DNA from 3 places in the Paenibacillus sp. ACRSA genome. Region 3 is predicted to be linked to each of the others. Evidence: a T-box and tRNA genes for the amino acid it is inferred to sense, from the RefSeq annotation. Region 3 holds a T-box; the other regions hold tRNA genes.
What was found. The T-box of region 3 lies ahead of argS (arginine--tRNA ligase). A T-box ahead of a tRNA ligase gene usually reads a tRNA of that ligase, here a tRNA-Arg.
Positions count from the first base shown of each region.

Region 1: it encodes a tRNA-Arg, which carries the amino acid that the T-box ahead of argS (arginine--tRNA ligase) is inferred to sense. The anticodon was not compared.
Region 2: it encodes a tRNA-Arg, which carries the amino acid that the T-box ahead of argS (arginine--tRNA ligase) is inferred to sense. The anticodon was not compared.

Region 1 covers NZ_JAKRNP010000012.1:43,702-54,175, reverse strand. Annotated here, with positions in the region: gene MH215_RS24420 (S8 family serine peptidase) at 1-1,003, shown strand, start outside; gene MH215_RS24415 (CynX/NimT family MFS transporter) at 1,190-2,419, opposite strand; tRNA gene MH215_RS24410 (tRNA-Arg) at 2,712-2,785, opposite strand; gene MH215_RS24405 (hypothetical protein) at 3,237-4,076, shown strand; gene tig (trigger factor) at 4,215-5,555, shown strand; gene clpP (ATP-dependent Clp endopeptidase proteolytic subunit ClpP) at 5,937-6,527, shown strand; gene clpX (ATP-dependent protease ATP-binding subunit ClpX) at 6,540-7,793, shown strand; gene ispG (flavodoxin-dependent (E)-4-hydroxy-3-methylbut-2-enyl-diphosphate synthase) at 7,916-9,013, shown strand; gene lonB (ATP-dependent protease LonB) at 9,227-10,474, shown strand, end outside.
Region 2 covers NZ_JAKRNP010000010.1:113,292-123,765, forward strand. Annotated here, with positions in the region: gene MH215_RS23255 (phosphoglycerate kinase) at 1-274, opposite strand, end outside; gene gap (type I glyceraldehyde-3-phosphate dehydrogenase) at 422-1,429, opposite strand; gene MH215_RS23265 (sugar-binding transcriptional regulator) at 1,541-2,566, opposite strand; tRNA gene MH215_RS23270 (tRNA-Arg) at 3,049-3,123, shown strand; gene clpP (ATP-dependent Clp endopeptidase proteolytic subunit ClpP) at 3,303-3,899, shown strand; gene MH215_RS23280 (stalk domain-containing protein) at 4,098-5,195, opposite strand; gene MH215_RS23285 (hypothetical protein) at 5,541-7,475, shown strand; gene MH215_RS23290 (SIMPL domain-containing protein) at 7,672-8,424, opposite strand; gene MH215_RS23295 (HPr family phosphocarrier protein) at 8,570-8,839, opposite strand; gene whiA (DNA-binding protein WhiA) at 9,098-10,036, opposite strand; gene MH215_RS23305 (gluconeogenesis factor YvcK family protein) at 10,043-10,474, opposite strand, start outside.
Region 3 covers NZ_JAKRNP010000002.1:564,891-575,364, reverse strand. Annotated here, with positions in the region: gene MH215_RS07545 (nicotinate phosphoribosyltransferase) at 1-160, shown strand, start outside; gene MH215_RS07540 (hypothetical protein) at 535-1,185, shown strand; gene MH215_RS07535 (acrylyl-CoA reductase family protein) at 1,341-2,354, shown strand; gene MH215_RS07530 (hypothetical protein) at 2,446-3,000, shown strand; gene MH215_RS07525 (MogA/MoaB family molybdenum cofactor biosynthesis protein) at 3,111-3,629, opposite strand; gene MH215_RS07520 (CobW family GTP-binding protein) at 3,965-5,125, shown strand; gene MH215_RS07515 (four-helix bundle copper-binding protein) at 5,193-5,531, shown strand; T-box leader at 5,787-6,071, shown strand; gene argS (arginine--tRNA ligase) at 6,141-7,868, shown strand; gene MH215_RS07505 (ATP-binding cassette domain-containing protein) at 7,960-8,964, shown strand; gene MH215_RS07500 (hypothetical protein) at 8,961-9,671, shown strand; gene MH215_RS07495 (hypothetical protein) at 9,772-10,323, shown strand; gene MH215_RS07490 (YdcF family protein) at 10,365-10,474, shown strand, end outside.

The sequences.
Region 1 (10,474 bases), on a different contig from region 3:
ACTTGGTGCTGATGGTAAGACGTATAAAGAAGATACACCTCCATTTTTGGTGAAGAAAACAGCTCCTATTGTGACTGCACCAGAGACGTTGGAATTTAAACAAGATGAGTCTGTTGTCATTAACGGTAGTGTAGAAGACTTGTATTTCCGGGTTGCAGATGCACTTGCGAATGGCTGGAACATTGATTTTGATCCAGCGGCTTCCTTGGAAGCTACGTATGTGGTGAAAAAGGAAGATGGTTCGATTGTTAAAGAGGATGCATTTGAAATACAGGCTGATGGTGGCTTCAATCTTTCGTTGGAGGATAGTGCTGCAGGTGAATATACCGTTGAATTGACGGTTAAAGACCAACAAGGGCTTTCTGGTACAGCGACGACTACGCTGACAATTCAATCAACAGAGACTGAGCCGGAAACTCCTGCAACAGGAGCACCTGGAACACCTGTATTGTCTCACAATAACGGTGGTGGCAACGGTCTACTGGAAGGTACGTACACAGTTAGCATGAACTTGTGGTGGGGCGAGAACGCAACTAGTTACAAGTTATATGAAGATGGAGTTTTAATTGACACGCAAAAGTTGACGTACAATGCTCCTTTGGCACAGTTTGCTCAGACGAAAATTACGGGTAAATCCAATGGCACATATACGTATGTAGCTGAGCTCACAAATGATAAGGGAACAACTCGGAGTCAGACGCTGACTGTGCGGGTTGCAAATGCATCGCCAGGAAAAGCAGTCCTTTCCCAAGATAACTGGGATGGAGATGGCAACTATAAAGTAACGATGAACTTGTGGTGGGGAACCAATGCCACTGAATACCGCCTTTATGAAAATGATGAGTTGATCGATACACAAGAGCTCAAAGCGGCAACGCCTCAGGCTCAAAGCGCTGTAAGTGTATTGTCTGGTAAGGCGTCAGGCACATATACGTATCGAGCAGAGCTGATCAATGCAGCTGGAGTGACTAGCACGGATACAATTACGGTTACAGTGAAGTAAGGTAAAGTAAAGTTTATTGCTTGAGAATGTATTAATGAAGGAATTTGGATGTACTTTAACGGCCCCCATCCCATATTTATAGGGTGGAGGCCGTTTTAGTTATCATTCTACTGAACAGAGAAGACAAAGGATGCTTGTGGTTTAGTTAGTCATTGAGTCTAGCCTATGATTCGTTTCATGGGGAAACTAACCGATCATTCGATTTTTGCTAGCTTGAATGCCTACGATTAACAGACCAACGGCAAGGATCATTTGAACTAATAAAGGGAAAGTCCACCCTTTCGTCCAGTCATGAAGCATACCTAGCAGTAATGGACCAACTGCCGCTAGCATATATCCGAAGGATTGAGCCATACCAGATAGATTGGCCGCTTGTCTTGCATCCTTTGTACGAAGGACGAAGAACATGGTCACCAATCCAAACGAAGCACCTGCGCCTATTCCTGCCAATGTGACACCTATCGTCACTAGGGAAGAAACTCCGCTTAACAATAAGGTGTAACCAACAATTAACGATGAGCACGTTACGGTTGTCAGTATACGTTGATCTTGAGTTCTGCCGGCAAGGATTGGAACAATAAAGGTTACTGGTACGCTAACCATCTGCATAAGCGATAGCATCCAGCCTGCTGATGTAGCACTGAAACCCTGCTCGGTGAGAATCTCTGGAAGCCAAGTAATTGTTGTATAAAATATTAATGATTGTAGTCCCATAAACAAGGTGATAAACCAAGCTAGGGAAGAAGTTCGGAGACGCACAGGTGTGCCTTCGCTCGAAGAAGCAACGAAGAGCCTGCGTTGACGTCCCACGGCAACTTGAGGTAGCCACAGAAGGAGTGCTAGTAAGGATAACACTGCCCATATGCCTAACGAAGCACGCCAGCCCATAGAGGTTGCTCCGGCGATGGGTACACTGACACCTGAAGAGATTGCGCCAAATATATTCATGGAAACGGAGTACAACCCGGTCACGATCCCTACCCGGAGTGGAAAGTCGCGTTTGATTAAACTCGGTAACAATACATTGCTTAACGCGATGCCACACCCCAAAATACCAGTTCCAATATACAGAGGAACAACCGAGGGTAACAGTCGTAAAAGCACACCTATCGTTACGATGAGCACAGCCATCAACAGTGCCGATTCTATTCCTAATCGTTTAGCTAAGCGGGGTGCAAACGGAGATACTGCTGCAAAAGCTAGCAAGGGAAGCGAGGTTAGGAGGCCTGCCAACGTATGTCCGATCCCTGTATCTGCCCGGATCATTTCTACAACGGGACCTGTTGCTGTGATAGGGGAACGCATCGTTGCAGCTATAACGATAATGCCTGCTAACAATAAGCCGTATCTTTTGGATACAGTGGAATGATTAGTTTCGTCAGGTGTTGACGAGTGTTGTTGTGTTGAAGATGACATAATTAGATCTCCTATTTTTTCTAAAGAATGATAATTAATATGTATGGATTGTTACATATCCATTCGCCAAGCATAACACTTTGTGTCAAGTCAGAACAATCCAATCGGAAGGGAATCCCCTGAACGAAAAAAAACTTCCCAAAGGAAGTTTTTTTTAATACGTCCCAGGAGGGATACTCTCCTTGAAGTCGAGACTGCGAAGTGGTTCTTCCGAAGTGGATGCTCCGACGAACCATTGGGGTTCTCATCCCCTGAACGCAAAAAAACTTCCCAAAGGAAGTTTTTCTTAATACGTCCCAGGAGGGATTCGAACCCCCGACCGACGGCTTAGAAGGCCGTTGCTCTATCCTGCTGAGCTACTGAGACATGAATTTTTTCAAGCAAAAATGATTTTATCATAAATAATGATGAATATCAAACATTTTATTAACGTATTATTTTTGTATATGAAATTTGGCGTCTAATGTGTTTTTTTTATTATAATTCAGGTTATGTTAGAATATCAGGAGAACTCAGAAAATAGATCGCTTTTTGCTTAATATACGAGCCTTTTGCAACACATGCTAAGCGTTTTTTCGATGAGCACGGTGTAGTTCAAGGTGATTCAGTTCGTCTGGATTTTGATTCCGTGAATTCCATAAGAGGACAATCGAGTGATGCAAAATGTGGATACATCTATTTATCATCGTTTCCATATGAAAAATCAAAATATAGAGGAGGTGCTCTTATTAAGGAATCCACGACCCCGGAAACCGACAGCAATAATATCGTGCTGTTTCCCAAAACGTTGGACTATTATCAGATTCAATTGACGGTGATGCTAGAAAATGAACGGTATAGTGAAGCCATCTCATTGCTCCGTTTTTTGTTGCAATGTCAGGGACAGGAAGAACGGCATTATGATGAATGGCGGGCTTTGCTTGAATGGCTTCAGGCCGCTTTCCCTCATTATGGGGAAGAATCTCCAGTCATTGGAGAGGTGCGGGAAGAAGAGGAGATTAGCGAAGAGGATATGGCACGTCAGCATGCTAAGTCCAAGCTGGAGCAGGATGATGGTTATGCAGATAAGCTGCTTCGAACAGTTATGGAGGAACCTCTTTCTGAACAAACGATGTTAGCGCTGGAACAACTCGCCTATCTTGATCTCCCGGAGATTGATGAAGCACTAACGAGCTGGTTGAAAGATAAGTCGCTTCATCCATTGCTCCAATTCCGTGTCTTGCAGACTTTGCGGCGTCGCGGTGCTCATGGTGAAGTCATATTTACCAGAAATGAGGAACAGGTTGAAGTGGAGATTGACACAGTACCTCTGCGACCAGAAGAGTTTCCGCTTCAGATTGTTCGTATTTTGGAAAGGGTAGCGGATCAGACGGAGGTTCATGAACCTACGCTATTTTACTTTGCCCAGGAATTGTGGATACAATTTGTCATGGCGGTGTATGGTACGCGTGATTATGAATCCATGCTGGAGGAAAATGATTCCATGACGGACATTTGGGCTGCAGCATTACATATGACTGTTGCGGATAGTTTAAGCGGCACACATAATGAAGAAGATACGCGCTCTATGTATGCCGTGACGGGATCTATGCGGTTCCGTTTGGAGCAAGCATATCGTTCGATGAAACAGTTTGTTTCTGCCGGTTTGGACGGCTAAAAAGGGCGGGAAACGTTTTCCTCAAACGGCATCAAGGGATTCCCCTTGAAAAAGAATGTAATCTTGTTTATACTAAAATGGTTATTTTGTACGTGATTGCCTACGTGAACATGTGAATTTTGGAGGGGAAAGTATACAATGAAAGCAACTTGGGAAAAGATAGAGAAGAACCTTGGGGTTCTTGAAGTTGAAGTGGGTGCAGATCGTGTAACTGAAGCACTCGACAAAGCTTTTAATAAAGTAGTTAAACAAGCGAATGTACCTGGATTCCGTAAAGGTAAAGTGCCACGTCCAATCTTTGAAGCTCGTTTTGGTGTGGAAAGCTTGTATCAAGAAGCGATTGACATCTTGCTTCCTGAAGCATACACAGAAGCTATCGATCAAACGGATATCTTCCCAGTTGATCGTCCTGATGTAGATATCGAGCAATTCGCTAAAGGACAAGTATTTAAGTTCAAAGCGAAAGTAACAGTTAAACCAGAAGTTAAACTGGGCGACTACAAAGGTATTGAAGTTGCTGTAGCTAAAGGTGAAGTTACAGAGCAAGAAGTAACAGAAGAGCTTGAGCGTCTCCAACAACGTCATGCAGAACTTACTGTAGTTGACGAAGGTGCTGCTCAAAACGGCGATGTTGCAGTAATCGACTTCGACGGTTCTGTTGATGGTGTACCTTTCGAAGGTGGACAAGCAGAGGGTTATTCCTTGGAACTGGGTTCCAACACATTCATCCCAGGGTTTGAAGAGCAAGTTGTGGGTCTGTCCACAGGCGACTTCAAAGACGTTGAAGTAACGTTCCCAGAGAGCTACCATGCAGCTGAACTGGCTGGCAAACAAGCGGTATTTAAAGTGAAAGTACACGAAATCAAACGTAAACAGCTTCCAGAATTGGATGATGAGTTTGCTAAAGATGTGAGCGAATTCGATACACTTGAAGAATACAAAGCTGATCTTAAAACACAATTGGAATCCCGCAAAGCGGATGAGTTCAAAGGTGCACAAGAAAACGCAGTTGTAGAAAAAGTGGCTGAAAACGCTGAAGTGGACATCCCTTCTGCAATGGTTGATAGCGAAGTACAGAACATGATGCGCGATTTCGACAACCGTCTTCGCAACCAAGGTATGAACCTTGAAATGTTCTTGAGCTTCTCCGGTCAGACTCAAGCTGATCTGAGAGCACAAATGCAAGAAGATGCTTCTAAACGTGTTCGCAACAACCTGGTTCTCGAAGCTGTAGGTAAAGCGGAAAACATCGAAGTGTCTGACGAAGAAGTGAATCAAGAACTCGAGAAAATGGCTGAATCTTACAAACGTCCAGTTGAAGAGATTCGTGGTATTCTCGAAGGTAATGGTTCCCTCGACAGCCTTCGTGATGAAGTGAAACTGCGCAAAACGATTGATGTTCTCGTTGAGAACAGCACAGTGGTTGAGCCAGTTGAAGCTCCAGTTGAAGAAGCTGCTGCAGAATCTGCCGAAAAATAAGACAAGCTGTTATTGATGAACAGTTAACAGTTGAATAAATGATAAGGCACGTGAGTCATTGCGTGCCTTATTTTTAAATTATGACATCCATTTTATAGGGAAATGAATAATAAAATGGATAGTTATCATATTCATAATGCTTTTATGGCATACTTACCTATGTGCTTAATGCAAATAAAAAATGGTTAAACGGCATAGGATTGCTTCGATTTGCACATACATAGAAAACATGGTTAAATATGATCAGGTTATAAAGTAAACAAACCTATGCTGTACACGACCTGTGAGAAATGACATTGGCACAGGAACGTGATAGAATGAATTTGGGTTTGCTTTACAAATAACCTATGTCTAATTACATGTAGAAAAGAGGTTGGTCTCATGAGTCTGGTGCCAATGGTTGTAGAACAAACCAATCGAGGCGAGCGGTCTTACGATATATATTCCCGTTTGCTGAAGGATCGCATTATTTTTCTAACCAGTGCGATTGATGACGATGTAGCCAATCTTGTCATAGCTCAGCTTTTGTTTTTGGCAGCGGACGATCCTGAAAAGGACATCAGCTTGTACATTAACTCACCTGGTGGTTCTGTTACTGCAGGGATGGGTATATACGATACGATGCAATATATCAAGCCGGATGTGTCTACCATCTGCGTAGGAATGGCAGCAAGTATGGGTTCGTTATTGCTGACAGCCGGCGCACCTGGCAAGAGATATGCGCTGACGAACAGTGAAGTAATGATTCATCAGCCGCTCGGCGGCATTCAAGGACAGGCTGCGGATATTAAGATACACGCAGAATGGATTATTAAAACACGTCAGAAACTGAATCAAATATACGTCGATCGTACAGGTCAGTCCCTTGAGAAAATTGAGCGGGATACAGACCGTGACTTTTTCATGAGTGCTGAAGAGGCCAAGACGTACGGCATTATTGACCAGGTGCTCAGTAGACCGATCAATTCCTAAAGGGGTGGTTTCATGTTTAAATTTAACGATGAGAAAGGGCAACTGAAATGCTCTTTTTGCGGTAAATCTCAGGAACAGGTGCGTAAACTGGTCGCTGGACCAGGCGTCTACATTTGTGATGAATGTATCGAATTGTGCACTGAGATCGTTGAGGAAGAATTGGGTCATGATGAAGAAATCGACCTGAAAGATATTCCGAAACCGAAAGAAATTCGTGGAATTCTGGATCAATATGTTATTGGACAGGAACAAGCGAAGAAGTCGTTGTCTGTTGCGGTGTATAATCACTACAAACGGATCAACACTCAAAGCAAAATTGAAGATGTTGAGTTGTCGAAGAGTAACATTTTGCTGTTAGGACCTACGGGTTCCGGTAAAACATTACTTGCGCAAACGATGGCCAAAATCCTCAATGTTCCATTTGCGATTGCAGACGCAACTTCCTTGACGGAAGCAGGTTATGTGGGTGAAGATGTTGAGAATATCCTTCTCAAGCTGATCCAAGCTGCTGACTATGATGTTGAAAAAGCAGAGCGCGGCATTATTTATATCGATGAGATTGATAAAGTTGCTCGTAAATCCGAGAATCCTTCTATCACACGTGATGTTTCGGGTGAAGGTGTTCAGCAAGCATTGCTGAAAATTTTGGAAGGAACGGTTGCTTCAGTACCACCACAAGGTGGGCGTAAGCATCCACATCAAGAATTCATCCAGATTGATACAACGAATATTCTGTTCATCTGTGGTGGTGCATTTGATGGATTGGAACAAATGATCAAACGCCGTATTGGTAAAAAAGTCATTGGTTTCAATACAGTCGCTGAGCAAAAGGATCTGAAACCAGGCGAATATCTCGGCATGGTATTGCCGGAAGATTTGCTGAAATTCGGTCTGATTCCAGAGTTCGTAGGTCGTTTGCCAGTAATCTCCACATTGGAGCCGCTGGATGAAGATACGTTGGTACGGATTCTTTCCGAACCAAGAAATGCACTTACGAAGCAATATCAAAAATTGCTTGAGCTGGACAATGTTAACTTGGTGTTTGAACCAGGGGCATTGCTCGCCATTGCAAAAGAAGCAATTAAACGTAACACAGGCGCGCGTGGATTGCGTGCCATCATTGAGGGCATCATGCTTGAAATCATGTATGAAGTTCCTTCACGTGAAGATGTTACAAACTGTGTAATCACGGAAGAAGTCGTTGAGAAAAGAGTTGTGCCTGAACTCGGCCAATCTAAGGACGATAAGCAGGAAGAAAGCGCCTGATTTGGGTGACATATTCCATTAAGCTCTGAAATATAGACTTGTCAGTCCTCCACTTTGGCAGAAGACGAATTTGATGTCTCTGTCAGGGTGGAGATTTGACGTTGTGGGGAGAGAAATCACTCATGTATTTAAGACAAGATACACGTCCCGTAAAAGTGGGGAACTTAACGATTGGTGGCAATAATGATGTCATAATCCAGAGTATGTGTACAACGAAAACGGCAGACGTTGAGGCAACCGTGGCAGAGATTCTGCGACTTGAGGAAGCAGGCTGTCAGGTGGTTCGTGTAACAGTAAATAATGAAGAAGCTGCGGCGGCGATCAAAGAGATCAAGAAACGCATTAATATTCCGCTAGTTGCAGATATTCATTTTAACTATAAGCTCGCACTTCTGGCGATTGAGAACGGTATTGATAAAGTACGGATTAATCCGGGGAATATTGGTAAACGTGCGAAAGTCGAAGAGGTTGTAAAGGCTTGTAAAGCACGTGGAATTCCTATTCGGATTGGAGTAAATGCGGGATCATTAGAGAACCATTTGCTAGATAAGTATGGGTATCCTACGGCTGATGCTATGGTAGAAAGTGCATTGTATCACATTGGTATTTTGGAAGAGCTGGATTTCCATGATATTATCGTTTCTCTCAAAGCATCGGATGTGCCTATGGCAATTGAAGCGTACTCCAAAGCAGCTCAGATTATTAAATATCCGTTGCATCTGGGGATCACTGAGGCGGGTACATTGTTCTCGGGTACGATCAAAAGTTCCGCAGGTATGGGCGCTCTGTTATCCATGGGAATTGGTTCGACCATGAGAATTTCTCTAAGTGCAGACCCGGTAGAAGAAATTAAAGTAGCACGTGATTTGCTCAAAACTTTTGGGCTGATTTCGAATGCAGCGACATTGATTTCCTGCCCAACATGCGGTCGTTTGGATATCGATTTGTTCTCCATTGCCAACGAAGTCGAAGAGTACATCTCCAAGCTTAAGGTGCCAATCAAGGTCTCCGTGCTCGGTTGTGCGGTTAACGGCCCAGGTGAAGCGAAGGAAGCGGATATCGGCATCGCAGGTGCTAGAGGCGAAGGTCTATTGTTCCGACATGGTAAGATGATTCGTAAAGTGCCGGAAGAAACGATGGTCGAAGAATTGAAAAAAGAAATCGATAAAATTGTGGAATCCTATGAAGCTACAGGTGTCATTCCTGGTCGCTCGCACTAATTATTTATACCAAGGCTGTTTCCAGAATCGTTTCTCGGTCTGCGAACTCACCTTATTATATTACGGAGAAAGCCCGTCAGCCATGACGGGCTTTTTGTGTATTTCCCGACAGAAATTCTGAATTCCCCGTTTACGTCTCTGCGAAAAGGTCATACTACCAAGTATTAGCATGATCACATATGAATAGGAGACAGAATAGGAGGATGTTTAGACATGGGTGATTTTGGAATGGTCTTCATGTTGATTCAGTTATTTTTTGGTGTGGTGATAGGCCTATATTTCTGGAACCTGTTAAGGGGTCAGAAAACGAACCGTAGTGCGGTTGAGCGTGAGTCACGCAAAGAGCTGGAGAAATTGCGCAAGCTGCGCTCCATCTCGCTAACTAAGCCACTTGCGGAGAAGACTCGTCCAACCACAATTAACGATATTGTCGGGCAAAAAGATGGGCTGCGTGCACTAAAAGCGGCGTTATGCAGTGCTAATCCGCAGCATGTTATTATTTACGGCCCTCCCGGAGTTGGGAAAACAGCAGCCGCGAGGGTGGTTTTAGAAGAAGCTAAGAAAAATCCAACTTCTCCGTTTAAACCAGATGCAAAATTCACGGAGCTGGATGCGACAACAGCGCGTTTTGATGAACGAGGTATTGCTGACCCGTTGATTGGCTCGGTCCATGATCCGATCTATCAGGGGGCAGGTGCAATGGGAGTAGCCGGTATTCCTCAACCTAAGCCTGGAGCTGTAACGAAGGCACATGGAGGAATGCTTTTTATTGATGAGATTGGTGAATTGCATTCTATTCAAATGAATAAGCTGTTGAAAGTGCTGGAAGACCGCAAGGTCTTTTTGGAGAGTGCGTACTATAACTCGGAAGACACGCATACTCCTGCTTATATCCACGATATTTTTCAAAATGGCTTACCGGCCGATTTTCGTCTGGTTGGAGCGACAACCCGTTCACCCCATGAGCTACCGCCAGCTTTGCGTTCGCGTTGTATGGAAGTGTATTTCCGCTCGTTATTGCCAGAAGAGATTGGAGAAATTGCCAAGGACGCGGTACAGAAAATTGGCTTTAGCCCTTGTCCGGAAGCCGTGGAGGTAGTTAAGCGGTATGCAACGAATGGTCGTGAGGCGGTTAATATCATACAGTTAGCAGCGGGACTGGCATTAACTGAAAAGCGTGAAACGCTTCAAGCTTCTGATGTGGAGTGGGTGGCAGGAAGTAGTCAGATTCAACCACGTCCAGATCGTAAGGTGCCTTCGCGACCACAGGTTGGATTTGTGAATGGGCTGGCTGTGTATGGGCCGAATATGGGCACACTCCTCGAAATTGAAGTATCCGCTGTGCCTGTGCATAAGGATCAAGGTGTAATTAATATTACAGGCGTTGTGGATGAGGAAGAGATTGGAGGCGGTTCACGCACGCTCCGGCGAAAAAGTATGGCCAGAGGTTCTGTTGAGAAC
Region 2 (10,474 bases), on a different contig from region 3:
CAGCTTTAACAACTGTTTTACCAAGCAATTCAGACAAACGCTCTGCTGCTGGAGTCAAACGCAAGGATTCAACCACTTCGCCGTTAGGACGACCCATGTGGCTTGCCAAAATGACTTTAGCACCTTTTTCGATCAAGAAATTAATCGTAGGCAGCGTTGCACGAATACGCTTGTCATCTGTAATTTTACCATCTTCGAGCGGTACATTAAAATCTACACGTACAAAAGCCCGTTTTCCTGTCAATTCGATATCACGTACACTTTTTTTGTTCATCTGTATTTCCTCCGCACCCATGTATTTTGTGGACCAATGAAGAGCGAAAAACCCTTGTCAATCCTGGTGTTTTTGAGAAATTTGCAAAAGGTTGATATATAAAGAGCGGAAACAATACTCTGTTTCCGCTCTATGTTATTGCAGATATTACTTAATCATTTTTGCAAAGTGCTCCAAAGTGCGAACCAATTGTGCAGTGTAGGACATTTCATTGTCATACCAAGCTACAGTTTTAACCAATTGTTGGTCGCCAACAGTCAGAACTTTAGTTTGAGTTGCATCAAACAGGGATCCGAAAGTGATACCTTGGATATCGGAAGATACGATTTCGTCTTCAGTGTATCCGAAAGTTTGTGGATCGGAAGCTTCTTTCATTACTGCGTTAACTTCTTCAGCAGTAACTTTTTTACCCAATACAGTTACAAGCTCAGTCAGGGAACCAGTTGCTACTGGTACACGTTGAGCTGCACCGTCCAATTTACCTTGCAGTTCAGGGATAACCAAACCGATTGCTTTAGCAGCACCAGTTGTGTTAGGGATGATGTTTTCAGCCGCTGCGCGAGCACGACGGAAGTCACCTTTAGGGTGTGGAGCATCCAACGTGTTTTGGTCGCCAGTGTAAGCGTGAATTGTAGTCATCAAACCTTGAACGATTCCGAATTTGTCTTGCAACGTTTTTGCCATAGGTGCCAGGCAGTTCGTTGTGCAAGATGCGCCGGAGATTACAGTTTCAGTACCGTCGAGGATTTCATGGTTTACGTTGTAAACGATGGTTTTCATGTCGCCAGTAGCTGGTGCGGAGATAACAACTTTCTTAGCTCCACCTTTCAAGTGTTTCTCAGCAGCTTCTTTAGTTGTGAAGAAACCAGTACATTCCAGAACGATATCTACACCGAGGTCTCCCCAAGGAAGTTCTTCTGGGTTGCGGTTAGCCAATACTTTAACTTCTTTGCCGTTCACTTTGAAGAAGCCATCATGTACTTCAACATCGCCATCGAAGCGACCTTGAGTTGTATCATATTTAAGCAAATGAGCCAGCATTTTAGCATCAGTCAAGTCGTTGATTGCTACAACTTCAATGCCCTCTACATTTTGAATACGACGGAATGCCAAGCGACCAATACGTCCAAAACCGTTAATACCTACTTTAATCATGAGTAAGTTCCTCCCAAGTTTTGATTGAATTTTTTTATGAAGCTATATATTCAAGACAGACCGTGAAGTCCGTCAAGACAACAAATTTGAAGTGTTCTAAAAAACAAATTCTTATTCCAGTTCGGCAACGACGACTTTGGCAGCAGCCTCATCAATAATCAATATATCTTCCTGGCCGAATCTAAGCACGGAGTGAATGGCAGCCGCTTTGCTTTTGCCACCCGCAATCCCGATCACTACATCGGTTCGTTCGATATCTTGAAGTCGCATGCCGAGTGTAAGCATGGTGTGAACCACGTTACCCTGATCATTAAAATAATAACCGAATGATTCCGATACGGCTCCTTGCTCCTGAAGCTCTTCCACGATCTCTGTAGCAAGTTTACGTCGCCGTGCCATCTCCACGGCATCACCGATTCCGTGAATAACGATGCGCGATTGTCTAATCAGCTGCAGAATCTCCTGGACACCCGGATCTTGAACAAGGGATTCATAGGCATGGTCACTAAGCAAATCCGGTACATGCAGGAGTTTGTATTGTGCTCCTACCCGCTTTGCCATCGTGGATGCGATCGTATTGGCCTGAATTTCGAGGCTTTCTCCTAGTCCACCGCGTGCAGGGACGAACCAGACACCTTTGAGTGGTGTTGGCGGATTAAGCTGCTCTGCAACTTCAGCCGTTGTTGAACCGCCAGTTACGGCAACAACGTCGTTATCATTCATAATATTGCCAAGAGCCTTTGCTCCGGCCTTGCCCAGTTCCCGTTTGGCAAATGGAGATACGTCCGAATCGCCAGGAACAACGACTACCTTTTGCAGACCGTAGGCTTGCTTGATGCACTCTTCCAGTTCGGACAATCCGAACAGCTCTTTGGCGACGGGCTCTAACTGCTGCAGCAAATCATGACCTGCCTCGCTGATCTTCATTCCTGTACTGTCAATTTCAATAAGTCCCTGAGCCTTTAATAGATCGGTCTCAGCCCTCAGAACCCGCTCGGTCATCTGCATGGAATTAGCTAACGTTCTTCGTCCAATCACATCCGATAACATGATCTGGTGTAGAATCGTATACCTCTTCTTCAAGACATCCATGAGATCAGGCAGAAGCTGCTTTTGCACTTCTAAAATCTTTCGCATGCTTTCCACTCCCGCAAGCTTCTCGTTCCAAGCTCTCTTTCATGGCCTCAAAATGTCCCGGGTTAACTTTTTAAGTCCCACGTCTATTCTACCTAAAACTGACGCGACATGCAAGTGTTTCAAATGCCCCATTTCATAACGTTTCTTTAAGCTTGTACGCGCTTATTTTCACAATCTTGAGCTTCTAGTAGGCGTTGAATCTGTTTCACACTACATATAGAAGAAAGTCTAAATTATCATCTATATATGGCTCCATTCCTAACTTGCTCAACATGTGCAAAACCTCTTATAGCATGTACTTAAATGCGTTCTTTATCCACTTATCTTCATCATGATCATTTTCGTTGTATTCCAAACTATGAGGCTGATCATTTGCTTGCATTTCAACCACGCTTAAGATATAATCATTAATGCTGTCACATATTTGAAGCTCATTTGTGTGCAAGCATTCGTGCTACGAAAGAGTAGCCAACCATTCATGTGCGCCCGTGGTCCAATGGATATGACGTAGGCCTCCGAAGCCTGAGATCCAAGTTCGATTCTTGGCGGGCGCGCCATTCTTATTTCGTAGTACATAACCCTTTTAACCAATGAAACCGGAAAGGTTTCTTTTTTTTCAAAGTTAGTTTGACTTTCTTTGACTTTTTGTTTGGAATTGTTTATGATGTGGGTAATACGGTAACAGTTTAAATATAAACACCAATTTAACATTTACATTTCCGAGGAGGTTTTTCACGTGAGTTATATTCCAATGGTCGTTGAACAGAGCAACCGCGGTGAGCGGGCCTATGACATCTATTCCAGATTGCTGAAGGATCGTATCATCTTCCTTGGCAGCGACGTGAATGACGTTGTGGCGAATGCCATTATGGCACAGATGTTATTCTTGGCTGCAGAAGATCCAGAGAAAGACATTCACTTATACATCAACAGCCCAGGCGGATCCATCACAGCCGGTATGGCCATTTACGATACAATGCAATTCATCAAACCAGATGTATCTACAATCTGCGTAGGTATGGCAGCTTCCATGGGTGCATTCTTGCTTAATGCGGGTGCCAAAGGTAAACGTTTTGCATTGCCTAACAGTGAGATCATGATTCACCAACCACTTGGTGGAGCACAAGGTCAAGCTACAGATATCGAAATTCGTGCTCGTCGCATTCTGAAAATGCGTGACACATTGAACCGCATCATCTCCGAGCGTTCCGGTCAACCCCTGGAGCGTATCGAGAAAGATACAGATCGTGACTACTTCATGAGTGCTGCTGAAGCTGCCGATTATGGTATCATTGATAAAGTTATCGAAAGAGTAGGTTCAGAAGGCGTATAATCGTGAACTCACCTATAAAGTCATGAGTTGAAGCCTTCTTGGCTTCTAACTATGAACTAGTAAAATCCCACCATTCTACGAATGGTGGGATTTTTTTGTGATTTTATGATGATAGCAACTGCAACTACGCGTCGTTAAACTTCTGTTCTATACGTGATACATCCAATAATTATTGAACATATGATAACGTTTCTGCTCTTACTTTTCAGCTGCTACTCCACTGAATGGCGTTGCACCTTTAGGAAGCACTTCTTTGTACGTGAATGGGAACTCAGGGAACCCTTCAGCATACGCAGTGTACTCATACAGTTGGAAGAACACGACTATACCTGTTGGCGTAACGTAGAAGTCCTGATCTTTGTTCAATCCTGTATATCCGTCCAGATAACCGCCACGAGCTTTAAGCTGTGTGCCTACTTTTTTGCCAAGAGATTCACGCATGGATGCATTGTTCTGTAACACATCATTCAGCGTCAGTTCCTCGCCCGTTCCCAGATCAAATGTGTGTCCTGAACGGGTCGTCATGCCATGAGCTCCCGCGTAGTCCTCATAGCGCTGTGTAATGAGTCCTAGCACGCCATTTTCGTTATATGTCACAACATATGTGCTCTCAAAAGCATATGGGCGATCCGCAGTAGCAGCCCCATTCTCAGAAACCTGCTTCTTGAAGCCTGCTACAAATGCATTAGCCTCATCCTTCAGTACCTTGTTGATTGCCGCTTGAGCTTTATCATTCGCGAGTCCACTTACCTGCGGATATTGGATATCCACTTCAGCATTTTTGACAGTCGCTTTCACCGTAGCTGCTTTCACTGTTACATTGTTCTGCTTCACTTTGCTAAGTGTTAACGTCTTCGCTTGCCCATTCCAGCTTCCCTGAACACCCAGATAATCTCTCATCGCTGAGAAAGGAATGTATAACCGCCCTTGAATCAACTTCGCCTCAACGCCGGGATAGTAGTTATTCACTCTAAGCATTGGTGATCCATCAGCTAGACTAATTCTCATCTTATTGTTAGCTGCGGTCAGCGTATACTCTTTGTTCTTCGCATCATAGGTTAGTGTTCCACCTGCAACATCTTTGACCGCAGTTAGAGATACCCATGTAGATCCACCCTGCAAAAGCCCTTTTTGAGTCAGCGTCTTACCTGCGGATTTCAGCGTTACTTCAATAGGTGCCGTCACTTTAGATGAGACAGAAGCTGCTTGAACCGAACTTTCCTGCCACCCTGCTCCGCTACCTACAATAATTCCAGCTGCCAGCAACGCACTTGTCCATTTCTTCCATGATGTCATATATAAAAACTCCTCTCTAAATTCGCACTAAGGGTTCATTGCGTATGTATTTTGAACGACAACGCCTCATACGCTCACCTCTTTATTATAATTAACCCATTTGAGGAAAGGTTTACAGCTCCAGTTACAATCTTGACGATTAACTTGAAATAAATTGCACCGAAAATGACCGTTTTGTCACGAACATATCTACAAAAAAGATACCAAATGAACGATAAACAGGATTCAGCCCGTCCAATAATTCATTAAACAACATCAATAAACTCACCGATATTATGAATTAGGGTTAACCCGCACACATCTTGAAAAAAAGACAATATATGAAGAGGAAAGAGGAAACGTCGTATGATTATTAGGAAATGTATTGCCCTGTTGTTGATCTGTTCCCTATTGCTCACAATTCATCCCGAGACTGGACATTCAGCAGCAGCTACAGAAGGTAGCAAGGAAAAAGTAAGACACCGCACAACCTACATATTTGATGAAAGACAACAGCAGGTCACTGTAAGGACAACGGTAATTAGTTATGACACAGGTATGAAAAAGGTTAACGAGTATGATTTCACTGACTCATCGTTGCAGCCCTCTTCATATCGATTCACATCGACGAACGGATTCAACCAACAAGATGGTGTTGTCGTAGACACCACCCAAGGTTTGAAGGCTTATACATTAGCCTACCTGAACACAGGTGCCGTCATTTATGAATATGACTATGCCTCCATTAAGCTTCGCAAAATCACAGAGATTAAATCCAACAAATGGCTCAAACTTTGGGCGAAACAAGGGCTGTACTCCGTAAGATCGGATAACGGTGATACCCAGTACTATTCCCTTGTAGATAACAAACGAGTTTTATCCAATGGCAGTATTATTACGAGCCAAGATGTGACAGATACTAAATTCAGTACAAATCGTTCAACTTCGTCCACACCTCTTGGTGTATACTGCCCTGACGCAAAATTCACCAGTTGCTTTACCCTCTTATTTGGCGGATTAAAGGGTAGCCCCGTGAAAGTAACCAAAAATGACATCGTGTACGACACCAAACAGCCTGTCTCCAGTAAGACGTTTATGGCAGGAGACACAAAAATTAAGTGGACCAGCACTTATAAAGAACAGACCTACCGTGCGGTTGTAGAGGGGATTCGCGGCGGAAAAGCGACCTCACTTTTTAAAGGCGAAGTCAGAGATGTAAAAACGTTCGTCTCACCTAATCTTAAGTATTTGGTACTGATCGCTGATCCCTCGGTAGGAATCAAGAAAACCAAGGCAAGCAAGGTGCTTGTATATGATCTCAAAACATTGAAGCAGGTTCGATCCTACGAAAGCTTGTACCGGGCGAGCGTGGAAGGAATACAATGGGCCTCAGATGATTTGTATGTCATCGATTATTATTTCTCTAACCCACAGGCATACCCACCTTCCTTCTACTATATTCCGGAAGGAAAACACTTTAAGATTGAGTATAGTCAATATAGAGATTGGGTGAATTATTGGGACTCCTTCTCTTATGAAGGCATGTTCTTTTTAACACTACCTGTAGCAATCACCTCTGGTGAAGGCGTGCTTCGTTATAACGGACAACCTACGTTCTACATGAACGGCTTATATTATGTTCCTTTAGAGGAGTTCACGAATGCCTTCCATATTAAATATGAAATTCAAGGGGGAGACCTGTTATTTGAGCGGAATAGCAGAACCAGTAAGCTAGCCGTGAGTCAAAGCAAGCAACAGGTTGTCGGGGGTAAGGTTTATCTTCCACTGGGGCAATGGAACAAGGATCTTGGACTTAAAGTATCCATCGCAAGCAAACATGTCATGAATACCGAGCTACAATTCAGTGATGAGGAACGTAAAACGGATGCTGCCATGACACCTGCACCACTCGCTTATCGAGCAACTGTGGAAGAGGTGAAGCAGGTAGCCGGGGAATCTGTTTCTTTTGTAGGTACTCAACCTTACGAGATGAGCAATCCTGATCGCGCTGTATTTCGTAATATAGAAGTTGTGTTGAATCACAATCGCACGTTACGAATTCGGATGCAGAATTATAAGAATAATGGAGGAATGCTCCATGTGAAGATATTAAGCAACGATTACAGCAAAGTGCTAATGGACATTCCGGTGGATATGCTCAATAGATACGAGGCAACATCCACTGCTATACCAACCGATGTATTAGAAAACGGAGTAGCAACCATCGCCATTCCTTACAATCCGGAGGTGTATCTGTCATATAAGCTACAACTACCGGTCTTTGACCCTAATCGATTCTAAGTCTATTAGCAATCCACTTAAAACTTCACGATGAACGCAAATGAATCTCTCCCACTTGCAATACACTAACCCATTAAGCCGTATCATGGGCAAAACAATGTAGATCTCATCTGCAATATTAAAATAAGCAAAGCGACTACCCGCGTAGAGCAGGTGGTCGCTTGTTTATACAAAATACCTAAATATGAACAACGTCTTATTTCATCTCATATGTGATGTTTAGTGTTGTACTTACTTTAACCTGACCGGTTTCAATTTCAGTACCCGCTGCGGTATCCGTAGCTTTGGACATCAAACTCTCCGATGCATAGAATACAGGCACGTTAGCATCAGGCTGGCTCACAGATAATACTGCCCCCAACTGACGTTTAACTGCCTTCGCAATCGCTCCAGCTTTTACATCCGCGTTAGCTACAGCCTTCTCAATCACTTGAGATTCATAGTTCTCTGGATTCTCTACAGTAAACCTTACATTTTCAATGTTATTCGCCCCAGCTTGGGAAGCTGCATCCAACAACTCACCGATTTTATCCATCTCACGATAGGTTACTGTCAATGTGTGATGAGCTGTGTACCCTTTCACTTGCTGTCCATCTTTTTCACTGTATGTGTAGTTAGGCTGCACATAGAATTGACTTGTTTGAATGTCATTTTCACTGATTTTCCATGTATTCTTCAGCAAATTAGTTACCTTTTGGATTTTAGCTGCGTTTGCTTTTTGAGCTGATGCCGCTGTTTCCGCTGTACTATTTACCCCGATGGATAGATAAGCGATGTCCGGTTTCACCTGAATTTCACCTTTACCAACAACATTGATTACGTTCTGCTGTACACCTTGAACCTCAGCTGCATATGCGTAATTCCCTGGAGCAACCCAAGCTGTTCCTCCAACCAATAATGTACTTGCCACCAGTACCGCACCAAGCGGTCTCATCCATTTTTTACCCATGACCGTAGCCTCCTTGTAGTTAACATCTCAAATTCAAAGTGATTTGATACCTTAACAGACGGAGCAAATTCCAAAATGTTGCATTGCTTGACTCTTAAACGCAAAAAAGCCCCTTTCGGGACTTCTTCATTCGTTCAGTCATATCTTATTGGTTTTCAAGCTCTTCTTTGCTAACCAGACTAACTAAAGCGTTTACAGCCTGTTCGGCGTCCGCGCCTTCAGCACTAATATGGATTTCCGTACCTGTACTGATTGCAAGACTCATGATCCCCATGATACTTTTTGCATTTACTTTCTTGTCGTCCTTCTCGACGAACACTTCAGATGAGTACTTATTCGCCTCTTGAACGAACAGTGCCGCAGGTCTGGCATGGAGACCCGTTTTCAAACGGACAACTACCGGGTGCTTTGTCATAGAAACTTACCCCCTATTATGAAATCTAGACATTAAATACACAATTATATTTATATAACATTATACCATTAACCCGTGCAGGACACTAGAAGAAAAAAACCAGTCAGGTATGAACTCCCAATCAAGGACATTATATTGACACGGAATCACACTTCAGGACGCCAATCCCCGCTTCTCTGCACATGAGTTAATGTTGCCCAACAACGGTTTAAAATACGAATAAATCTAACCTAAGTAAGAGCTCCGGCCTCTAACAGCCTACCCCATCCGTTCATTACGAACCTTCTCGGCTAGCTCATCAATTTTACGCAAACGATGGTTCACCCCAGATTTACTGACTGTTCCCTTTAACAACTCGCCAACTTCCTTCAAGTTAATATCAGGATGGGCAAGTCGCACTTCAGCCACTTCACGTAGCTTCTCAGGTAAGGACTCTAGGCCAACTTCCTTTTGCAAAAGCTTGATGTTATCGATCTGTCTTACAGCAGCTCCAATGGTTTTGTTCAGGTTCGCCGTCTCACAGTTGACGATCCGATTCACTGAATTCCGCATGTCGCGCATAATACGAACATCTTCGAACTTAAACAAAGCTTGGTGTGCACCAATGATGCTGAGCAGCTCAATAATTTTCTCGCCTTCCTTGATGTATAGGATGAATCCTTTTTTGCGTTCTATACACCGGGCATTAAGATGAAATTCATTAGCTAGATCAACCAAGGCTTGGCAGTGCTCCTCATACATAGATGCAATCTCCAGATGGTAGGAGGAACCCTCAGGGTTATTCACCGAGCCACCAGCCATGAAGGCACCGCGGAGATAAGCTCGTTTACAACAGTTTTTCCGAAGCAGCTCCTGATTAATTCCTGGTGTGAACATAAAGCCTTCGGATACGATGTACAAATCCTTTAAAATCTCTTGTACCATGGTCGGAATACGAACAATATACACATTATTCTTTTTCAGCCGCATTTTTTTGCGGACAAGCAATTCCGTATGCACTTGAAAATGCTTTTTAAGCAGAGAGTATGCCCGTCTAGCGATAGCGGCATTCTCCGTCGAAATATCTAAGATCACTTTTTTATTCGATAACTGCACGGCACCAAGCATACGGATGAGGGCTGAAAGTTCCGCCTTTTCGCAGCACGGTTCACTCTCAATCATCGTTAATTCTTTTTTGGTCTGTGCTGCAAACGACATGGGACTTCACCTCTTCCGTAACATCCAATTTTGTACCAGTTGATAGATGTGATGGCTGAGCTTGTCGGCATCATGACGAAGATAGGTACGGAATAGCACCAACGTATCTGCGACAACCTGATATCCAGAACTCTTCAGCACATTCATATCTAATACTACAGGTTTTGCTCCTTTTTCTGCATATCTATTCTGAACTTGCAGTGGAATTTCACCATTATTAACGATGACATAGTCAAAGAGCTGATGACCTATATGCTCATGAATCGCTTTGAGATGATCACTCACGGTATAGTCATCGGTTTCTCCTGGCTGTGTCATAACATTGCATATAAACATTTTAACTGCGTCAGCCTCAACGACAGCTTCAGCTAATTTGGGTACAAGCAGATTCGGAAGAATACTCGTATACAGACTACCTGGCCCGATCAATATCGCATC
Region 3 (10,474 bases):
GGATGAGATTCGTAGCTATCATCGCGAACAGATGAATCTGTTCTGGCCAGAATATCAGCGGAAGCTCAATCCAGAGATTTATCGTGTGAACATCAGCCCGGCAGCTTGGAATATGAAACAGAAGCTGATTGCAGAACATGTTCAATTCACAGAGGAATAGCGCCTAATCATAGAGTAAGGCATAACCGGGGAGTTACTCGGCTTATGCCTTTTTTTCATCTGCGTGTTCTTTCCCTGGTAATTTGGCGAGCGTGGTATTGAACCTAAGAGGTCATGAACTCATCGAAGTTGTGTGATTCGTCATGGACAAGAAGTCAGTTGATTGAGATATACTACGTGTAACTGAAGCTGATCCTAAGTGGAAATGGCACCATTATTTCTCGGGAAAGCGCAGGAGACGCCAATTCTTGCAATCGACTAGTTCTTAGTTCGACATAACGTACCTCTCTTTACCAAATAACTTCACCGATCAGCCGCTGGATAGCTGTTTCAAGCCAACATTCGTGGGGGATGAAAGATAGAGGAGGTGTACATATGAGATGGGTTTTAGGATTGATATGGGTGGTTTTTGTCATCTATGCTTGGTTATGGGCACCAGGACAGCCACCTGGAGATGACCCCATATTTGGAGAACTGATTACGATGCAGAGCAGGGAACCGTGGCTACTTGTCGTATTTTCGTGGTTGGGGATATTCCCCGCGATCTATGCTTGCTTATTATTACGGACGTCACCTCAAGAGCGAGGTAGTCGCTTTCCGGCATGGCCGTTCGTTATACTATCGTTTGGGTTGGGAGCATTTGCGCTGTTACCTTATTTCGCATGGGTCTCAGCACATAAGTTAACTCCAGCATACACAAGCTTATCCTTCGGCAGTGATCGTAGGTCAGGCATTCGTCGATTGGCAGGAAATAAGTTAACGTATGGGATTTTGCTGTTATTGACCCTCGGGACGTTCTATTATGGGCTGACACAAGGCAATATGGAAGCATATTTGGAGGCGTTCAGCCAATCCTCATTTGTACACATAATGACTATTGATTTTGTCATACTGTCCCTGCTATCTGTGCTTGCTATATATAGAGATGCCGTAATTAGTAGACGTTCACAGGCTTGGGCTTGGATCGGTCTTGTTCCACTGGTCGGGTCGGTAGTATACCTTTTAACGAGTAGCAGACAGACTTAAGCAGTAAAGTGTATAAAGGGCATCGCTAACCGGGAAAAGGAAACTTATGAATTATTGTGATGAATAATTCACTACATGAATTGAATTTCGTTTTCCTTAGTTGCTTCCAAAATGAGTTACTTCAAAAAATAAAAAAACAATAGGAGAGGATAACGATGGAGAACACTTTTCCAGCATACGTAGTTCGAAAAGAACAAGATGGGGAGGTCAAGGCTTCTATAGAACAGCTTAGAAAAGAGGATTTGCCTAACGGAGACGTTACACTACAGGTTCAATATTCTAGTGTCAATTATAAGGATGGACTTGCTACGATTGAAAAAGGAGGCGTTGTACGTGAATATCCTATAGTGCCGGGCATAGACCTCGCGGGAACTGTGGAGGAATCTGTGAGCGGACGATTTGCCCCAGGTGACCGTGTAATCAGTACGGGGTATGAGCCGGGAGTATCTCACTTTGGTGGCTATAGCCGGTATGCACGTCTCCGTAGTGAATGGCTGGTTCCACTGCCACCAGGTCTCAGTGAAAAAGAAGCCATGGCGATTGGAACAGCAGGTTTTACCGCAGCACTTTCTGTCGATGCCCTGGTTCAAGCGGGTGTAACCCCTGAGATGGGCAAAATTTTGGTGACAGGTGCAACGGGTGGTGTGGGGAGCATGGCAGTAGCCATCCTAGCAAAGCTAGGATATGAGGTGACTGCCAGCACAGGCAAAAAGGATAAGCAAGAGCAGCTGCTTCGAGATTTAGGTGCTTCACACATCATTTCACGAGAAGAAGCAGACAAGCCAGCCAAAGGCGCATTAGGCAAGCAATTGTGGGCAGGCGTAGTTGATCCTGTTGGAGGCTCAGCGCTGGCTGAACGGTTAAAACAGATCCGGTACGGGGGAGTGGTTGCCGTTTCGGGATTAACCGGGGGAACAGCATTTGAGTCGACGGTGCTTCCGTTTATTTTACGAGGCATTCAGCTCAGAGGTATTGATTCGGTATATTGTCCTATGGAACGTCGGGAACGGTTATGGAAGCTGCTTGGTGGTGAGTGGAAGCCAGATCGTGCACTTGAACTAGGCATTCAAGAGATTACATGGGATCAGTTGCCTCAGACATTGGGAGCAATTCTGCAAGGAGAAGCTGTTGGGCGCACGGTTGTAAATACAATGGAGACATCAATTTAATTATTGAAATTATCGAATAAGATTCGATTCTCTTAGACATGCTAACTCTACCATACGATGTCACAGCATCGTGACGGAAGGGAAGAGTAGCGTGGATACTACAACTCAAGGTCGATCACCTAAAATGAAGCCATATGCACTTGCACGAACAAGCCTCATGTTAGCATTAAGCATTTCGCTGCTCGCAGGTTGTTCATCATCCTCCATATCACAGGAACGCAAAATCTATTCGGGGCAGGCCACGAATGAAGGGAATATCCGTGCACAATCGCAGGGGCATGGTCTGAACGGAGCTTTTATACAAGAGTTGGATCAAGCGTTCAACGAAAAAAGCATAAAGCTGATGAATAACATGTCTGCTGATGACGGTGAGGGTGGAATTACGTATATGTATCTGCTGAACGGAAGTGGACGGCATGTTGTAAAAGTTCATATTTTTGGCGATGATCATACGCGGACACTTCGAATGAAAGAAATGTATGGCAACGCTGAGGATCAGGCTGTATTGCAGAATGTATTAGGCAAAACATCGATTCGTAGTAAAGGATATGTATCTATGGTCTACACTGCTTCAGGTGGGCAAAAGGATGTCTATGAGGATAAAGTGTTGCAGGTGTTCGATCATATGTTATATAAGTTGGACTAAAATATGACTGTCTCATTCATTTCCGTGTGAACATTACGTTGGATTGACCGCACATAGCTCGGATGACGTAATTAAAAATAAAACAAAACAATGAAAACCCGTCTGAGCGCTCAGACGGGTTTGTATATTTCTCGCATTACATGTCGTAACTCAGGCACAACGAGTTTTTCCATAGCCAGCTTGACAGCTCCTCTGGAACCTGGCATAGAGAACACCGCTGTACGTCCGATTGTTCCTGCCACCGCTCGGCTGAGAATGGCTGCAGAACCAATATCCTCCGTGTAACTTAGGAAGCGGAAAATCTCACCAAAGCCCGGTAACTCCTTGTCTAGCAGTGAGGACACAGCCTCATACGTTGTATCCCGAGGTGCAATTCCAGTTCCCCCACTAAGCAGCACGGCTTCTACATCATCGCGAACAGCCGCATCCTGCAGGATAGCTCGAATCCGATCGGATTCATCGGGTGTGATAATGTAGTCGATAACTTGGTAGCCCGCTTCAGATAAGAGCTGATGCATAAGCTGACCACTTGTATCAGTATCCTTCGTCCGAGTATCCGAGACCGTAACAATCATACATGAAACCGTGTTAGGGGCTTCCTGACGATGTTGTTCCACTGAATTAATCATCTTAAATGATCCTCCTCATTTCATGTCTCCATAGCATAGACGATCCAGCGAAAACAGGCAATGCGAAGCGGACAGGATTATGTACATATTGCAAAGCTAATCCGACTTGGTGTACACTCGCTAGGGCGTGTCTGAAAACTCCGAAAGACACAGATTTTGCCGATTTTTCGTTCCAAGCCAGGAAGTTTTCCGCAGGCGTGCCGGTGCACGTCAAGGGAAAGTGACGCAGCAGGGGGCGAAAAGGCGGTGAAAGATGCACTTCAGCGAGTTGTCAGACATGTCCTAGGGTAGAAATTGATCATATTTTGATGGTCAGGCTAAAGAGGTGTATAACGATGAATGAAACGCTTGTAAAAGATCAATCCATCCCTGTATATATATTGTCAGGCTTTCTGGGAAGCGGTAAAACCACGCTGCTCGTTCAACTGATCAAACATTGGCAGCAACAAGGACTACGCCCTGCTGTGGTCATGAACGAGTTAGGTGAAGTGAATTTAGATGGACAAGTTGTGGATTCCTCTGTTCCGATGACCGAAATGCTCGGTGGATGTATATGCTGTACGGTACGCGGAGACTTAGGACTACAGCTTGCAGAGCTGATACAGACAGAATCTCCTGATGTTATCATTATCGAGGCAACGGGAGCAGCCAATCCGATGGAGATTCTCGATGCTGTAACGGAAACGTCACTGTACATGCGCTTAGAGTTGACAAGCTTAATTACTGTAGTAGATGCTGCGCATTTGTCTGGATTATATCTTGAACAGAAAGGTCAGACATACAAGCTGATGCAAGAACAGATTCGCTGCGCGTCTGTATTGTTATTGAACAAGATAGATCGTGTGAATGAGCAAGAACTAGACAGCTTGAAGCAATTACTTGTGAAGTGGAATGCTTTTGCTCCGGTCATCCCAACCGTTAAATGTGAGGTCGATCTAGATATGTTGCTTCAAAGTGGCGCTGCTGTCCACGGAAGTGCATCGCGTAGTGAATCAGAGCACCATCACAGTGAAGGACAACATGTCCATACGGAAGCCTGTGCAGCACATGGATGTACCCATGGACAGCATAAATCATCGCCGGATAATCCGGTAGGACATGATCACTCACATGAGGATTCCGATGGTTCTCACGGTGATCATCCCCATGATCATAATGATGAACATAAGCATGGGATTAATGATCAGCCCCATCCGCATGCATCACATGAACATGTGATGGTGTACACGCATTATTTCAGTGCGCCGGTGAATAGTGAATCATTTGAATCCTTTGTGTCACAATTGCCTCGGGATGTGTATCGTGCTAAGGGAATTTTGACTTTTAGCGATACAGCCAGCCGATTTTGGTTCCAGTACGCTTATCGTGAATCGGACTACATGAAAATCACCCCTCAGGGCGATGTGCCTAATGTTGCGGTGTTCATCGGTGAGCATTTTGATCAAACCATTATCCGAAACCAGTTATTGGCACTCGAAGCGGTAAAAACAGTGTAATGATTCAAGGGTCCTCCAGGCTGGGTATTAAGAAGCATAGGAAACTTTGCCTGGGAGGTAACTTTAAATGACACAACAACAAATTCAACAATGTATTGATGCTTGCCTGGAGTCCATGAATGCTTGCAACGTAAGTTACATATCAAGCTTGAAAGAATATGATCTAGCCATGTTGCGTGATTGCATTCGTTTGAGTCGAGAATGTGCAGAGATCTGTGGGTTTGCTGCACAAGCGATGACACGTGGAAGTGATTTTATCGCTGAGATTTGCGATTTATGTGTAAAAGCATGTGAAGCCTGCGCTGCGGAATGTGAGAAGCATAGACATGATCATTGCCAAGCCTGCGCGGAAGCTTGCCGTAAATGCGCAGAGGCGTGCCGCATGATGGCGGTAGTCGTGGCATAATGGTACGTGAATAAATAGCAGATTAGCCTAGTCCCCTTAAAGCAAATAACGTTTGCAGAGCATCTATGTAGATGTGTAAACGTTATCTCTAAAGGGGATTTTTGATGAGAAACGTTGAAATTTTGTAGACCCATTATGCATCTAGAGCATCAGTCGTACGAGATTGTACAACGAAGATAAAGTATTGGAAGTAAGGTTTACCAGTTGCCAAAGCAGGTATCAGTCTGTATAATGATGGCAATGAATTGAAACTTACCAATATCTGTGATCAGGAGAGTAACCAGACCCATACATGACAGCGAGCCGGAGCGGGTGGAAGCCGGTATGAAATGATCTGTGTGAAACGCACCTGTGAGATGGTTGTCCGAAGTGATGTTTACATGTCTGCAGTATTGTAACTCATCAGTTTGAGGGTAATCCGGCATGCGACCGTTAATCGCACCGAGCGGAACAGTAGTAGGACGAATCATTCGTGTACCTAGATACTGTTCACTTAGAGTGGTACCGCGGGAACTGTGAATAATAGCTCTCGTCTCTTGTTATAGGAGACGAGGGCTTTTTTTGTTTTGTAATTTACGTATATTTATTAATGATCAAGGAGTGTTTTATATGTTGAAAAAGCAGGCCGCTTCACATATTGCCCCCGTAGCAGGGCTCGAAGAAGCAGAGGTGTTCAAGCTTTTGGAAGTACCGCCGCAACAGGAGATGGGGGATATTGCGTTTCCGTGTTTTGTGTTAGCTAAGTCGTTGAAAAAGGCTCCTGTAGCCATCGCAACGGAGATTGCGAGTGCATTGCAATCGGATATTCTGGAGGCTGTTCCAGCAGGGCCGTATGTCAACATCCGATTTAAACGGGAGAAGCTGGCAGCGGAGCTGCTGCAGGAGTTGGGGCAGCCTGGATTTGGCAAGCTTGAGGAAGGTAATGCTGCTCGTGTTGTGATTGATATGTCCTCTCCCAATATTGCCAAACCGTTTGGCGTCGGACACCTGCGTTCAACGGTCATTGGGGCTGCGTTATATCGTCTGTATAATGAAGCGGGTTATACCCCGGTGAGTGTTAATCATTTGGGGGACTGGGGTACCCAGTTTGGGAAACAGATTGCGGCTTACAAACGGTGGGGAAACGATGCTGCATTACAGGCAGAACCAATCCGCACTTCGCTTGAATTATATGTTCGTTTTCACGATGAGGCTGAACATGATCCCTCTTTGGAGATTGAGGCAAGAGATTGGTTCCGCAAGCTTGAGCAAGGGGATGAAGAAGCTAAGCAGCTATGGGCTTTTTTCGTTGAAGTAAGCATGAAGGAATTCGATCGAATGTATGAGCGGTTAAACGTTCAGTTTGACCACACACTTGGTGAGAGTTTTTACAACGATAAGATGGGTGCAGTCGTAGATGAACTCCGAGCGAAAGGATTGCTGGAAGAGAGTGATGGAGCACTTGTGGTGCGCCTGGAAGAAGAGAATATGCCACCTTGCTTAATTATCAAAAAAGACGGAACAACGATCTATCCAACAAGGGACTTAGCTACGGCAATATATCGGCATGATGTAATGAAAGCAGACAAGATGTTGTATGTGGTCGGAGGTGAGCAGAGGCTGCACTTCAATCAGGTGTTCGCGGTGTTATCCCGGATGGGTCATGACTGGTCTGCGAATTGTGAGCATATTCCGTTTGGTCTCATGCGTTTCGAAGGACGGAAAATGTCTACTCGTCGTGGTAAGGTCGTCTTTTTACAAGAAGTATTAGATGAAGCGGTCTCCCGTGCAATGCAGATCATACAGGAGAAGAACCCCAACTTGCCTAATCCACAGGAGGTGGCGGAGGCAGTGGGTGTAGGGGCAATCGTATTTGGAGATCTAAGCAACAATCGCCTGAATGATATCGATTTCTCTTTGGAAGATGCGGTGAGCTTTGAAGGTGAGACGGGTCCATATGTGCAATATGCCTATGCTCGAATTAAAAGTGTGCTGGCTAAGGCGAGAGAAGTTGCCGAAATGGAGAAGGGTCTTGAAGAGGAGCTAACAACGATTGAACGCGAGAACAACAGCACGAAGCAGAAAGTAACCACGAGTGAACCAACTTGGGCGTTGTTAAAACTGCTGGCTCATTATCCTGAATATTTGAGCAAAGCCGTGCAACGCAGTGAGCCTTCCGTCATTGCCAAATATGCAATTGATGTTGCACAGGCATTTAACCGGTTCTATCATGCAGAACGGATCGCAGACGCACCACTCGAAGAGAGAGCTTTCCGGTTAACGTTAACCGAACGTACGGCAGAACGTTTGGCACACAGTTTGAACTTGCTAGGTGTAAAAGCACCAGAACGGATGTGATAATTTGGTGGGTTGGAGGACAAATACACGTTATAAGAACACAACCAACGTAGAGGAAAAGCAGACATATCATTCAGGAGCCGAAGGGGTTTTGCTTCAACAGGTAAGTAAACGTCTGGGCTCAGTTCAGGTGTTGAGAGAGATTAGTTTCCATGTAGCTGTAGGGGAGTGTGCTGTGTTAGTTGGTAGAAATGGTTCAGGCAAAAGCTCACTCCTACGAATGTTAGCAGGAATGACCCTGCCGAATTCGGGAAGCATGCAATCTTCCTTTAAGGGTCGAACAATGCTCGCCATTGATGGGCTTCCTAAGCTCCCCTTTACGGCTAAAGAGTACCTCATGACAATGGGAAGGATTCATGGCATTCGCTCCGCTGTGCTAGAACAGCGCATCAAACAATGGAGCGAACGATTATACCTGGGTGCAGCGATCGATCAGCAGCTCCCCATGTTGTCTAAGGGCACGCTTCAGAAGGTAAACTTAATTCAATCGCTGCTGCCAGGTCCAGGTGGACTTATCCTGTTGGATGAACCGTTGTCCGGCCTGGATCATGCGGCACAGGAAGCCATCGTATCACGGTTACAACAATGGAAAGAGCAAGGGACAACGATTATAACGGCTTGTCATGAACCCTTAATCATAGAACGTATGGCAGATCATGTGATCGTTCTGCAACATGGACAAATTCTTCGTCATTGGAGACAGTCCGATTTGGAATGCATTGGTCAACCTGACATGCGAATCCAGAGTGTAATGAGCCATGCGGTAGATTCGGGACAAGTAGATCAGATAGTGAACGCTACTGGACAACTAGGTGTTCGATCTGTTCATAGCTCTCGTGCAGAACGACATGAGGATATCGTACATAACGAATGGGTGTGGGATTGGAGAGTAAGTCGCAGCTCTGCAGACCAAATCATTGCACAGATTGTTGCTTCAGGTGGTTCCATCGTATCTGTTCAGCAGGATAAGAGTTTAATTCAGATGGAACGTTTGTTAGAAGGGGACTCACCTACCCAAGCGATAGCAGATGAAAAGGATACTTTATCTCTTGATGCTCCATCCGCTGCATCTGTTGTTAAGGAGGATGCACAATGAAGTATTTAATCAAGTACTTGTTACAACAGAACATTCGTTCACAGAAATACCTCTCACCTGTCGTGTTTTATACGATCGTTATGTTGCTTATATACTCATATAAACCTAATCCAGTAGCGGATAGTTATGGGGTAACAGCCATGCTGCTCTTTTTTGGATCAGCCTGGTTAGGTCTAACTGTTATGAACGCCGAACCCCCGGGTCAGATCCAATTATTGGTGCTCCATACGGGAAGTAGGCGAAAGGTAGCTATTGGGCAATTGGTCTGTGCAGCGGTTATGCAATTGGCCATGACCTTGATTACGATTGTATATCCTATCATTACTGGCATGTTTGAGAGGCAGCCGACCACCTCTGAATGGATCGTTGCTTGGTGTGGACATCTTGTGTTAGCACTGCTTGGCCTTAGCATCAGTGTTTTCTTTCAGAACGCATACATATCTCGGCTCAGCTGGAGCTTACCCATTTTCATCGTTGTGTTACTATCATCATTCGTACAAGTATCGTTATCGGAGCGATTACCCGAATCACTTCAATGGATATCGTACATACTACCACCTGCTTTCTACCTTGTTCAAAAGATGATGTTGTTTGATGGGGGCGGTTTAGGTCAGATTGTTCTGGTCTGCACATGGTCGGCAGTATATGCAATGTTGCTCTTGAGTACTCATATTTGGCTATCTGGTAGAAGGGATCTACGGAGTTAGAAGCCGTCCTCACCGTTAACTTGAATGTTAGTCCCGGTTTGGTTACGATAGAGGGACTTATAATGGAGTAACATTTACGGAGATGAGGGGGCGCTCGCTTATGCACAACACAGGCATGAAGAATGGTGACATGCTGGACAGCGAACACTCCAGAGAATTGTTTGCTTATTACGGGTTAGCGGTTTATTATGGACAGTCCCTTGAACAGCAGTTGGTTAATCTGATCTTATTAATGAAATTATCGCAGGGAAAAGTGATGACAGATGAAGATCTGGAGGATCTATACGAGCGGAAAATGAGCAGTTCATTGGGGCAGCTTATCCACGAAGTTCGTCATCACTTTACGTTCTCGGATGACGAGACCCGGCAATTAAACGAACTATGGCAACAACGCAATAGTATCGTGCATCACTATTTCAAGGAACGAATCCATGAGACATTTAGCCCTGAAGGGCGATCAAGGATGATTAGTGAATTAGAGGATTTTAAGAACCGTGCGCAAGAACTTGAAATGACCCTGCAGATTTACACGGCTGCATGGATTGCCCAACTTGGTCTGGATGCGGAGTCTGCCGCAGCATTGCAACGGCTTGAACGTATGCATGAGGAGAGCGTGCATTGTCGTTCAACCGAAGAGGATGAGGCATTGTGACAAGAGGAATGTCAGACAAGAGGAAGCCAAAGTTGAAGCGAATGATACTAATCTTCTTGGCATCCATCGTTGGTGGTGGATTCGTATGGGCTTTTATCACGGCTTGGCTTATCACGACGTATAGCGAGCAGGCATCAACACGTATTTCGGA